2 linked regions of the Breoghania sp. L-A4 genome follow. The protein of the gene in region 2 interacts with the protein of the main gene of each other region in a pairwise test. Links are inferred from orthologs where the notes say so. Each region holds a gene or a part of one and is shown on either strand. Other genes may lie near its edges.

The links. Proteins that work in one complex are often made in the same cells at the same time.
Region 1: the proteins of D1F64_RS01400 (region 2) and sfsA interact in binary tests that used the Escherichia coli proteins (3 or more experiments, as listed by UniProt). The link is inferred for Breoghania sp. L-A4 from one-to-one orthologs.

The regions. Positions count from the first base shown.
Region 1 is NZ_CP031841.1:3,305,704-3,310,157, reverse strand. What follows is about bases 1-2,794. They hold sfsA (DNA/RNA nuclease SfsA), read left to right. Parts: upstream 1-945; coding sequence 946-1,644; downstream 1,645-2,794. Other genes in these bases: D1F64_RS15150 (hypothetical protein), read right to left, coding at 2,442-2,794; D1F64_RS15155 (L,D-transpeptidase), read right to left, coding at 1,678-2,346; D1F64_RS15180 (ABC transporter ATP-binding protein), read left to right, coding at 1-39. Outside these bases: more of D1F64_RS15150, read right to left, coding at 2,795-2,801; gpt (xanthine phosphoribosyltransferase), read right to left, coding at 2,902-3,408; D1F64_RS15140 (molybdopterin-binding protein), read right to left, coding at 3,473-4,252; D1F64_RS15135 (FAD-dependent monooxygenase), read right to left, coding at 4,364-4,454. UniProt on the Escherichia coli protein: Binds to DNA non-specifically. Could be a regulatory factor involved in maltose metabolism.
Region 2 is NZ_CP031841.1:288,707-293,595, forward strand. Bases 1,927-4,806 are described here. They hold D1F64_RS01400 (glutamate-5-semialdehyde dehydrogenase), read right to left. Parts: upstream 4,078-4,806; coding sequence 2,776-4,077; downstream 1,927-2,775. Other genes in these bases: D1F64_RS01395 (nicotinate-nucleotide adenylyltransferase), read right to left, coding at 2,114-2,779; proB (glutamate 5-kinase), read right to left, coding at 4,138-4,806. In the rest of the region: D1F64_RS01380 (peptidoglycan DD-metalloendopeptidase family protein), read right to left, coding at 1-577; 23S rRNA (pseudouridine(1915)-N(3))-methyltransferase RlmH, read right to left, coding at 857-1,339; rsfS (ribosome silencing factor), read right to left, coding at 1,463-1,873; more of proB, read right to left, coding at 4,807-4,889. UniProt on the Escherichia coli protein: Catalyzes the NADPH-dependent reduction of L-glutamate 5-phosphate into L-glutamate 5-semialdehyde and phosphate. The product spontaneously undergoes cyclization to form 1-pyrroline-5-carboxylate.

The DNA of each region.
Region 1 (4,454 bases), 3.0 Mb from region 2 along the record:
CGCGGCCAGGAGATCGCCGACGACGCGCTGCTGCTGTGAGGGGCATTTGTGCAGGGACCCATCCTTCGAGACGGGCCTTCGGCCCTCCTCAGGATGAGGTCCATCGTGTTGATGGCCTGAAAATATTCGCCTCACGCACGTCCTCATCCTGAGAGGAGCGCGCGGGTCTCACGGTCGCCGATCTCGTCGCCATGTTCTCCAAGGTCCGCGGCCAGGAGATCGCCGACGATGCGCTGCTGCTGTGAGGGGGCATTTGTGCAGGGACCCATCCTTCGAGACGGGCCTTCGGCCCTCCTCAGGATGAGGTCCATCGTGATGAGAGCCTGAAAATATTCGCCTCACGCACGTCCTCATCCTGAGAGGAGCGCGCCGGGCTCACGGTCGCCGATCTCGTCGCCATGTTCTCAAAGGTCCGCGGCCAGGAGATCGCCGACGACGCGCTGCTGCTGTGAGGAGGCATTTGTGCAGGGGCCCATCCTTCGAGACGGGCCTTCGGCCCTCCTCAGGAAGAGGTCCATCGTGTTGATGGCCTGAAAATATTCGCCTCACGCACTTCCTCATCCTGAGAGGAGCGCGCGGGTCTCACGGTCGCGGATCTCGTCGCCATGTTCTCAAAGGTCCGCGGTCAGGAGATCGCCGACGACGCGCTGCTGCTGTGAGGGGGCATTTGTGCAGGGGCCCATCCTTCGAGACGGGCCTTCGGCCCTCCTCAGGATGAGGTCCATCGTGTTGAGGGCCTGAAAATATTCGCCTCACGCACGTCCTCATCCTGAGGAGGCCGCTTCAGCGGCCGTCTCGAAGGATGGGCGGTGTATTGCCCATGCGCTCCGCGCGCGCGGTTTGTAATGGCGCCGGGAGAATTCTGTTCCGCCATTTCACATCATTGGTAAGGATCATGGGGATGGCGATCTTGCGTCCATTTTTCTTATCCCTAAGATCCATCCCATGAACCTTCCTCCTCTCGTCTCCGGACGCCTGATCAAGCGCTACAAGCGGTTCCTCGCCGATGTCACCCTCGACAGCGGCGAGATCATTACCGCGCATTGCGCCAATCCGGGCTCGATGCTGGGGCTGAAGACGCCCGGCAGCCGGGTGTGGCTGTCGGTGTCGGACAATCCCAAGCGCAAGCTGAAATACTCCTGGGAGCTGGTCGAGGTCGGCGGCGTGCTGGTGGGTGTCTCCACCGCGCATCCGAACGCGCTGGTGGAAGAGGCTATTCTCGAAGGCACGATTTCCGAGTTGTCAGGCTACGCGACGCTCCGGCGCGAGGTGACATACGGCAAGAACTCGCGCATCGACATTCTGCTGGAGGACGACGCGCGGCCGAAGGCCTACGTCGAGGTGAAGAATGTCAATCTGGTGCGCGAGGCGGGGCTGGCGGAATTTCCCGACGCGGTCACGCTGCGCGGCGCCAAGCACCTCGCCGAGCTCGGCGACATGGTCGAGCAGGGCCACCGCGCGGTGATGGTCTATCTGGTGCAATATCCGGGATGCGAGCGCTTCTCGCTCAGCCGCGACATCGATCCGGCCTATGGCGCGGCGTTCGATCAGGCCCGGGCGCGCGGCGTCGAGGCGCTCGCCTATGTCTGCGACATCACGCAGGACGCGATCCGCCCCGCGCGCGCTATTGAGATCGCGGAGTAGCCGGCGGTCCCGCCGCCGGCCTGATTTTCCCGCTCAGCCGACCAGCGTGCTGCTGTCCTGTCGCACGAGGATGCGGCTGCCGTCGGGCACGCGGTTGTAGAGATCGATCACGTCCTGGTTGAGCAGACGGACGCAGCCCGAGGAGACGGCCTTGCCGATCGACCATTCCTCCGACGTGCCGTGGACGCGGTACAGGGTGTCTTGGCCACCCTCGAAGATGTAGAGCGCGCGGGCGCCGAGCGGATTGTCGAGGCCCGGCTCCATTCCCTGGCGATATTTCTCCAGCTCCGGCTGGCGGGCGATCATCTCCGCCGGCGGCGTCCAGGTCGGCCAGGCGCGCTTCCAGGCGATGCGCGCCTCTCCGTCCCAGGAGAAGCCGGCGCGGCCGATGCCGACGCCGTAGCGCATGGCCTGGCCATTTTCCATCGTCAGATAGAGATAGCGGTTGGGCGTGTCCACGATGATGGTGCCGACGGGTTCCGCCGTGGGGTAGTCGACCATGGTGCGGTAGAAGGCGGGGTCCACGTTCTTGAGGTTCACCGCGGGCAGCGGAAAGCGTTCCTGCGGCATGGCTGCGTACATGGCGAGATGCACGGGCTCGGCGGCGAGCGAAGGCGCGGCGAGCTGGCGTGTCTGGGCGCTGCAGCCGGCCAGAAGCAGGCCGGAGGAGCCGGCCAGGAAGGCGCGTCGTGTGATGGGCATGGTTCGGTGATTCCTGACGGCGACGGCCGGACGGGAAGGCGTCCGGTCGCATCGCATGAAAGACAGTGTGTTGGGATGTAGGCCCCGGAGGGGCGTCAGACGCGGCCTCTGGGCGGCGGTGTGGCGACGCGTTCGTAACGCTGGTCCGGGCGCGCGACGGGCTCAACGCCCATGGCGATGCGGTGTGGCGCGCGGGCGTCGAGGATCTCGCCGGGGCTCAGCGTCGCGTCGAGGCACAGCCGTTGCCCGCACCGTTTGGCGCCGGCCGGTTGGGCCGTCGCCGGACGCTGGGCGGTCCGTGCCCAGGCGTCCTGACTCTGCGCAGGAGCATCGGCACGGGCAAGCGTCCGCGATCCGCCCTGCTGCAGGCCGGAGGTGAAGACCGCCGCGATCAGCAGCAGGCTGGCGCACAGGCGCAAAAAGGGGGTGGTGGCGCGCCACGGGGACCAACTCATGGTGCGGTGTTAGCACCGCCCCGCGCGGCCAAGAAGGCGGTTGCGTTCACATTCGCGTCAAAGGTGCGATTTGCGGCAGAAATGACACGCCCGCCGTGCCTCAGCCTTGGCTTTCCTTGGACAGCGGCGGCTGGAAGGTCAGGCCCATATCCCAGGGGAAATAGATCCAGGTGTCCTGGGAGACCTCGGTGATGAAGGTGTCGACCATCGGCCGGCCCATCGGCTTGGCGTAGACGGTGGCGAAATGCGCCTTGGGCAGCATCTCGCGCACCACCTGGGCGGTCTTGCCGGTGTCCACCAGATCGTCGATCACCAGAACGCCGGCGCCTTCGCCGCCGTCCAGCCCGATGACCTTGGGATCGACCGGCTTGATGACCTGCAGCCCGCCCTGGTCCTTGTAGTCATGGTACGAGGCGATGCAGACCGTCTCGATCATCCGGATGCCGAGCTCGCGCGCCACGATGGCCGCGGGCACCAGCCCGCCGCGGGTGATGCAGACGATGGCTTCCCATTCGCCCTGGCTGGCGAGGCGCCAGGCAAGGGCGCGGGCGTCGCGGTGGAACTGTTCCCAGTGGACGGGAAAGGCTTTCGGCTGGCCGGTTTCCATGGTGCGGTCTCTCAATTCAGGTGGCGCGCGCGGCAGGCTGCTGCAGGGCGGGGATTTGCGACGGTCAGTCTTCTGCGCGCAAGGCGTCCAGCGCCTGCTCGACCTCGGCGGTGACCCGGTCGAGCAGCGCCTGGTCGCGGGCGCGCACGACGATCTGCGTGGTGAAACGGGCGCCATCGGCGCGCGGGTAGGAGCCGATCAGCACGCCCTCGTGCGCGTCCTGGATGGCGGAAATGGCCTTGGCGACGCGGCTTTCCGGCAGCCCCGCCTCAATCGCCGCGGACAGCATCACCTTGCCGGTCTTGAGGCCAGGCGCCAGCGCGTCGAGCATCGCCTGGAAGATCGCCGGCACGCCGGCCATCACATGCACGTTGCCGATGCGAAAGCCCGGCGCAGTGGAGACCGAGTTCTCGATCAGCTCGGCGCCTTGCGGGACCCGCGCCATGCGCATGCGCGGATGCTCCATGTCGACCGATCCGTAGCGCTCGCACAGCATGGCGACGGCGCGCGGGTCGAAATCGATGGGCACGCCGAAGGCGGCGGCGATGGAATCGGCGGTGATGTCGTCATGGGTCGGGCCGATGCCGCCGGAGGTGAAGACGTAGTCGTAGCGCGGGCGCACGGCGTTGATCGCCTCGACGATGCGTTCGCGCACATCGGGCACCACGCGGACCTCCTCGAGATCGATGCCGATGGCGGTGAGATATTCGGCGATGTAGCCGATGTTCTTGTCCTTGGTGCGGCCGGACAGGATCTCGTCGCCAATGACAATGAAGGCCGCCGTGACGAGATCGTCACCGGCGGACGGCGTGCCCGGCGTCGTCTGTGCTGCTGCGTCGCCCATGCGGCTCTCCCCATGATGGATGTGCGGTACCGATCGGCTCGTGTAGCGCAGGAAAGGGCGCTTCTCAAGCGGTTTGGCGCAGGCCGCCCCGCGCCCGGACGGGAGCGTCCGTCACATCCGCCAGCCGTAGAGCCAGTCGTAGCGGTGGAGCAGCTTTTCGCCTGAGAGAAAGCGGATGCCCATGTCTCGGATCATCGCGCCG
Region 2 (4,889 bases):
CCGCGTTGAGCAGCATCGCACTGCGCACGGCGGCCAGCGCATCCTTGGGCCGCACCGCCAGCGCCGGCGGCGGACGTCGGCCGATCCGCTGCAGCGTCGCCAGCACTTCGGCCAGCACGCCGCGCCGATCATTGAGTGACGCGCGGACGCTCACCACGTTCATGCGCAAACGGCCCAGTCGCTCCTCGGTCGCATCCAACTCGCCCTCCAGCGCATGCACGCGCTGGGCGGTGCGCAACAGATCGGCATTGAGCGTGTCGCGATCGCGGTTGATCGCATCGATCTCGCGCTTGAGTTCCGCCTGGCGTTCCTCGGTCAGGCTGATGTCGCGCGTCAGCGCCTGCAGTTCCTGTTCGTGTGCCTGTTTGGCGCGTTCCGCCTCGGTCTGAGCGGCGCCCGCATCTTCAGCGACAAGCTCCGCGGCGTCGGGGTCGACCTCGCTCTGGGTTGCCGCTGCGGATGTTGCCGCCGCCGTGAGCAGCAGAAGCGGTATCGATACACCACACAGCCAGGCGCGCAGCGCGAAACGCACCTCGCCACACGCGGCGCGGGCGCCCATGCGATGGAAGCCCGTCACTCCTGATCCTGCCGGAATTGCACTGATTCCGCGACGGTGCGCCGTCACCTTGTCCTCCGTTCAGGCCACCAGCCAAACGGCTGTCTCGAGCCTGATGGTCGCGCCAGTAACTCACCCCGTCGAGTATGTCAGCGGCCGATTAACGAAACGTCAACCATAAGATTCCGGGGGCTCTTCTTCGTATCGGCAGATTGCGGCGACAAACAGGCGCGATGAGTCCGCAGTAGCCGCAGTGCACACCTGGTAAACAGCACGTGTTCAGGCCGGGTCCAGCGGCTCTTAGGAACGATGATATGGATGACCCGCAAGGATGGATATGGCGCGGTAAACCTGCTCTGCGAGGAGAATGCGCACGAGCTGGTGCGGCCATGTCATCGCGCCGAAGGAAAGCTTGAGATCGGCGCGCGCCAGAAGCGCCTCGCCGTGTCCGTCCGCGCCGCCGATGACAAAGGCGAGATCGGAGACACCGTCATCGCGCCAGCGCCCGATGCGGGCGGCGAAATCCGGGCTTGGCATTGTCTTGCCGCGCTCGTCCAACGCCACCAGCACGCAGCGCTCCGGAAGGGCGGCGAGCAAGGCTTCGGCTTCTGCCTGCTTGCGGTCCTGCGCGCGGGAGGCGCGTGATTCCGCCAGTTCTATGATGTCGGGACCTGAGAACCCCAGCGCCGGGCCGCTCTTGCGCGCGCGATCGAGATAGCGCGCAAGAAGATCCCTGTCGGCACCGGCCTTGATCCGGCCGATACCGGCTATGGTGATCCGCATGCGCCAGTCTCTGTGTCACAACCGATGCGACGCCACAGCGCCAGGATGGGCGCCGCGCGGGCCGCTCGGGTTCATCGTCAGCCGTATCCGCGAGCGGCCGCCTTCAGCGCGCTCCCGAAGACGTCAGTTCGAGTACTGCGGCTGCGTGTCGGTCTCGGCGGACCACATCTTCTCGATGTTGTAGAAGCTCCGCACTTCGGGCCGGAACAGATGCACGATGATGTCGCCGGTATCGACCAGCACCCAGTCGCAATGGGGCAATCCCTCGACGCGCGGAGCGCCCAGACCGGCCTTCTTGAGATCCCGGATGAGATGATCAGCGACGGCGCTGACATGACGGTGCGACCGGCCGCTCGCGACGATCATGTGATCGGCGATGGCGGTCTTCCCGAAAATGTCGATGGAGACAATGTCCTCGGCCTTTGAATCATCAAGGCTGGCAAGGACGACAGACAGCGGATCCGCGATATCACTCGACTGGATCGCTGCTTCATGAGGATCGCGGAGCACCGCGCCCTCGTTTTTAGATGTCATGGTCAGGTGTATAGCCTTTTCGCCATGCGTTACGTGTTCCGCGTTCATCGACATCCCCGATGGGGTTTGCACTTCGGGTGCAACACCGTCGGGAGCAATACCATAGAACCAGGCCAACAAACGCATTCTCGAGTGGTGTGCCGCATATACTACGCGCGGCCATATAGCCACTCTATTGTCAGGATATGCTCTCGGATGCGTCTATTTCAAGACATTCCCAAAGGCACGGTTACGGAAATCTCAGGTTGTTGCCGAACGGCGACGCAATTCGGTCGATGAAATCGGGTCTCGCGGTCCGTGTAGGAAGGTCCAGGCGGGCGCCCGCATCGCGGCCAGCGCGGAGGCGTCACGCTCTGGGACGCGCTGCGCGGCATAAGCATGGGCCAGCCGGGACCCGAGCACCGCGAGCGTGGAATCCGGCCGGTCGACGATCGCCACCGGCAGCCGCTCGACGATGTCGCGCCAGTTTTGCCAGCGGTGGAAGCCCGCCAGATTGTCGGCACCCATGATCCAAGTGAAACGCAGATCCGGCCGGCGTTGCGTCAACGCGGCAATGGTCTGTGCCGTATAGGCGGTGCCCAGCAGCGCTTCCCAGGCCGTCACATGCACGCGCGGATCGCCCGCAATCTCTTTGCAGGCCTGAACACGGGCTTGTAGTGGCGCGAGTTCGTCGTGATTTTTCAATGGATTGCCCGGTGTGACCAGCCACCACACCGCATCCAGTCGCAACCGCCGCAGGGCAATGCGGCTCACGTGGGCATGTCCGCTGTGCGGCGGGTTGAACGAGCCGCCGAACAGGCCGATGCGCTGGCCGTGGCCGGCCGGCGGCAAGCGCATCCATTCGGGCGCGGGCGCACCCTCGAGCTGCTGACGCAGAGTCGTCGGGGGCCGCCCGGCATCCGTCACGGGCGGATCTGACCGGTGCCGCGCACCTGATACTTGAAGCTTGTGAGCTGTTCGACGCCAACGGGGCCACGCGCATGCATGCGCCCGGTGGCGATGCCGATCTCGGCGCCCATGCCGAACTCGCCGCCGTCGGCGAACTGGGTCGAGGCATTGTGCACGACGATGGCGGAATCCACCTGGCTCAGGAATGTCTCCGCGGCCTGCGCGTTTTCAGTGATGATCGCGTCGGTGTGGTGCGAGCCCAACGTCTCGATGTGATCTATCGCCGCATCCAGCCCGTCGACGACCTTCACCGCGATGATCGCGTCGAGATATTCCGTGCTCCAGTCAGCGTCGGTCGCGGGGATCACATCGGCCACGCGCTCTTGAACTTCCGCATCGCCGTGGATCTCGCAGCCCGCATTGATCAGCGCCTGAACCAGCGGCACGAGATGGGTGTCCACGCAGGCCCTGTCGATCAGCAGGGTTTCGGCCGCGCCGCAAATGCCGGTGCGCCGCATCTTGGCGTTGACGACGATCTTCACCGCCTTGTCCAGATCCGCATCCTTGTCGATGAAGACATGCACCAGGCCCTCCAGATGGGCAAAGACCGGGACGCGGGCTTCGCTCTGCACCCGGCCGACCAGGCTCTTGCCGCCGCGCGGCACGATGACGTCGACATTGCCGTCCAGCCCGCCGAGCATGGCGCCCACGGCGGCGCGATCGGTGGTCGGAACAAGCTGAATCGCGGCTTCGGGCAGACCGGCTTCCGCCAACCCCTGACGCAGGCAATCGGCAATCGCCGAGGAAGAATGGAAACTGTCGGAGCCGCCGCGCAGGATCACCGCATTGCCGGCCTTCACGCACAGGGCACCCGCGTCCGCCGTCACATTGGGACGGCTTTCGTAGATCACGCCAATAACACCCAGCGGCGTGCGCACGCGCTCGATCTTCAGCCCGTTGGGCCGCTCCCATTCGCCGATCACGGTGCCCACAGGATCGTCCAGCGCGGCAATCGCCTCGATCCCGGCGGCCATATCCTCGATGCGCGCGTCATCGAGTGTGCCGCGATCGAGAAACGCCGCCGTCTGGCCTTGGGCACGCATGGCGGCGAGGTCCTTCGCGTTGGCGGCAAGGATGGCATTCGCATTGGCGCGAATGGCGGCGGCCATGGCATGCAGTGCCGCATCCTTGCGGCTGGCCGGCGTGGTTGCGAGCGTCCGGGCGGCGGCGCGGGCGTCCGCGCCGATCCGGGTCATGATCGCGCCGACATCCTCGGCTGTTTCCACGTCCTGCGCCGTTGCGGCTTCGTTCAGCATCGCCCTGTTTCCTTGCGTCCCTGGCCATCTGGGCTCCGCGATCCGTTTTGGCCAATGATATCAGTCGAGCACCATATCGTCGCGGTGGATCATCACGGCACGCCCGGCATAGCCCAGGATGGCCTCGATCTCATTCGTGTTGCGGCCAACCAGCCGCGCCGCATCGGCGTGATCGTAGGCGACCAGCCCGCGGCCGATTTCGCGTCCGGTTTCATTCAGGATACACACCGCGTCGCCGCGCTGGAATCCGCCTTTGACGGCTGTGACGCCGGCGGGCAGCAGGCTGCGGCCGGATCCAAGCGCTTTCGCCGCGCCCGCATCTACCGACACGCTGCCGCGGGTTTCCAGATGCCCCGCGATCCAGGTCTTGCGGGCGGTGGCCGGCGTCGATTGCGCGGTGAACCAGGTCGCGCGGCCGCCGTCGGCCACATAGGCCAGCGGATTGAGCCGCTTGCCGGAGGCGATCACCATTGTGGTGCCGGCGTTGGTGGCGATCCGCGCGGCATCGATCTTGGTTTTCATGCCGCCGCGTGACAGCTCCGATCCCGCCGCACCCGCCATCGCCTCGATCTCCGGCGTCACCCGCTCCACCGTCTCGACAAACCGTGCATCGGGATCGAGCGCTGGCGGCGCGGTGTAAAGCCCGTCGACATCGGACAGCAGCACCAGCGTGTCGGCGCTGGCCATGGTGGCGACGCGCGCCGCCAGCCGGTCGTTGTCGCCATAGCGGATCTCGCTGGTGGCCACCGTGTCGTTTTCGTTGATGACCGGCACGGCCTTCAGCTTGCACAGCATGTGAATGGTCGCGCGCG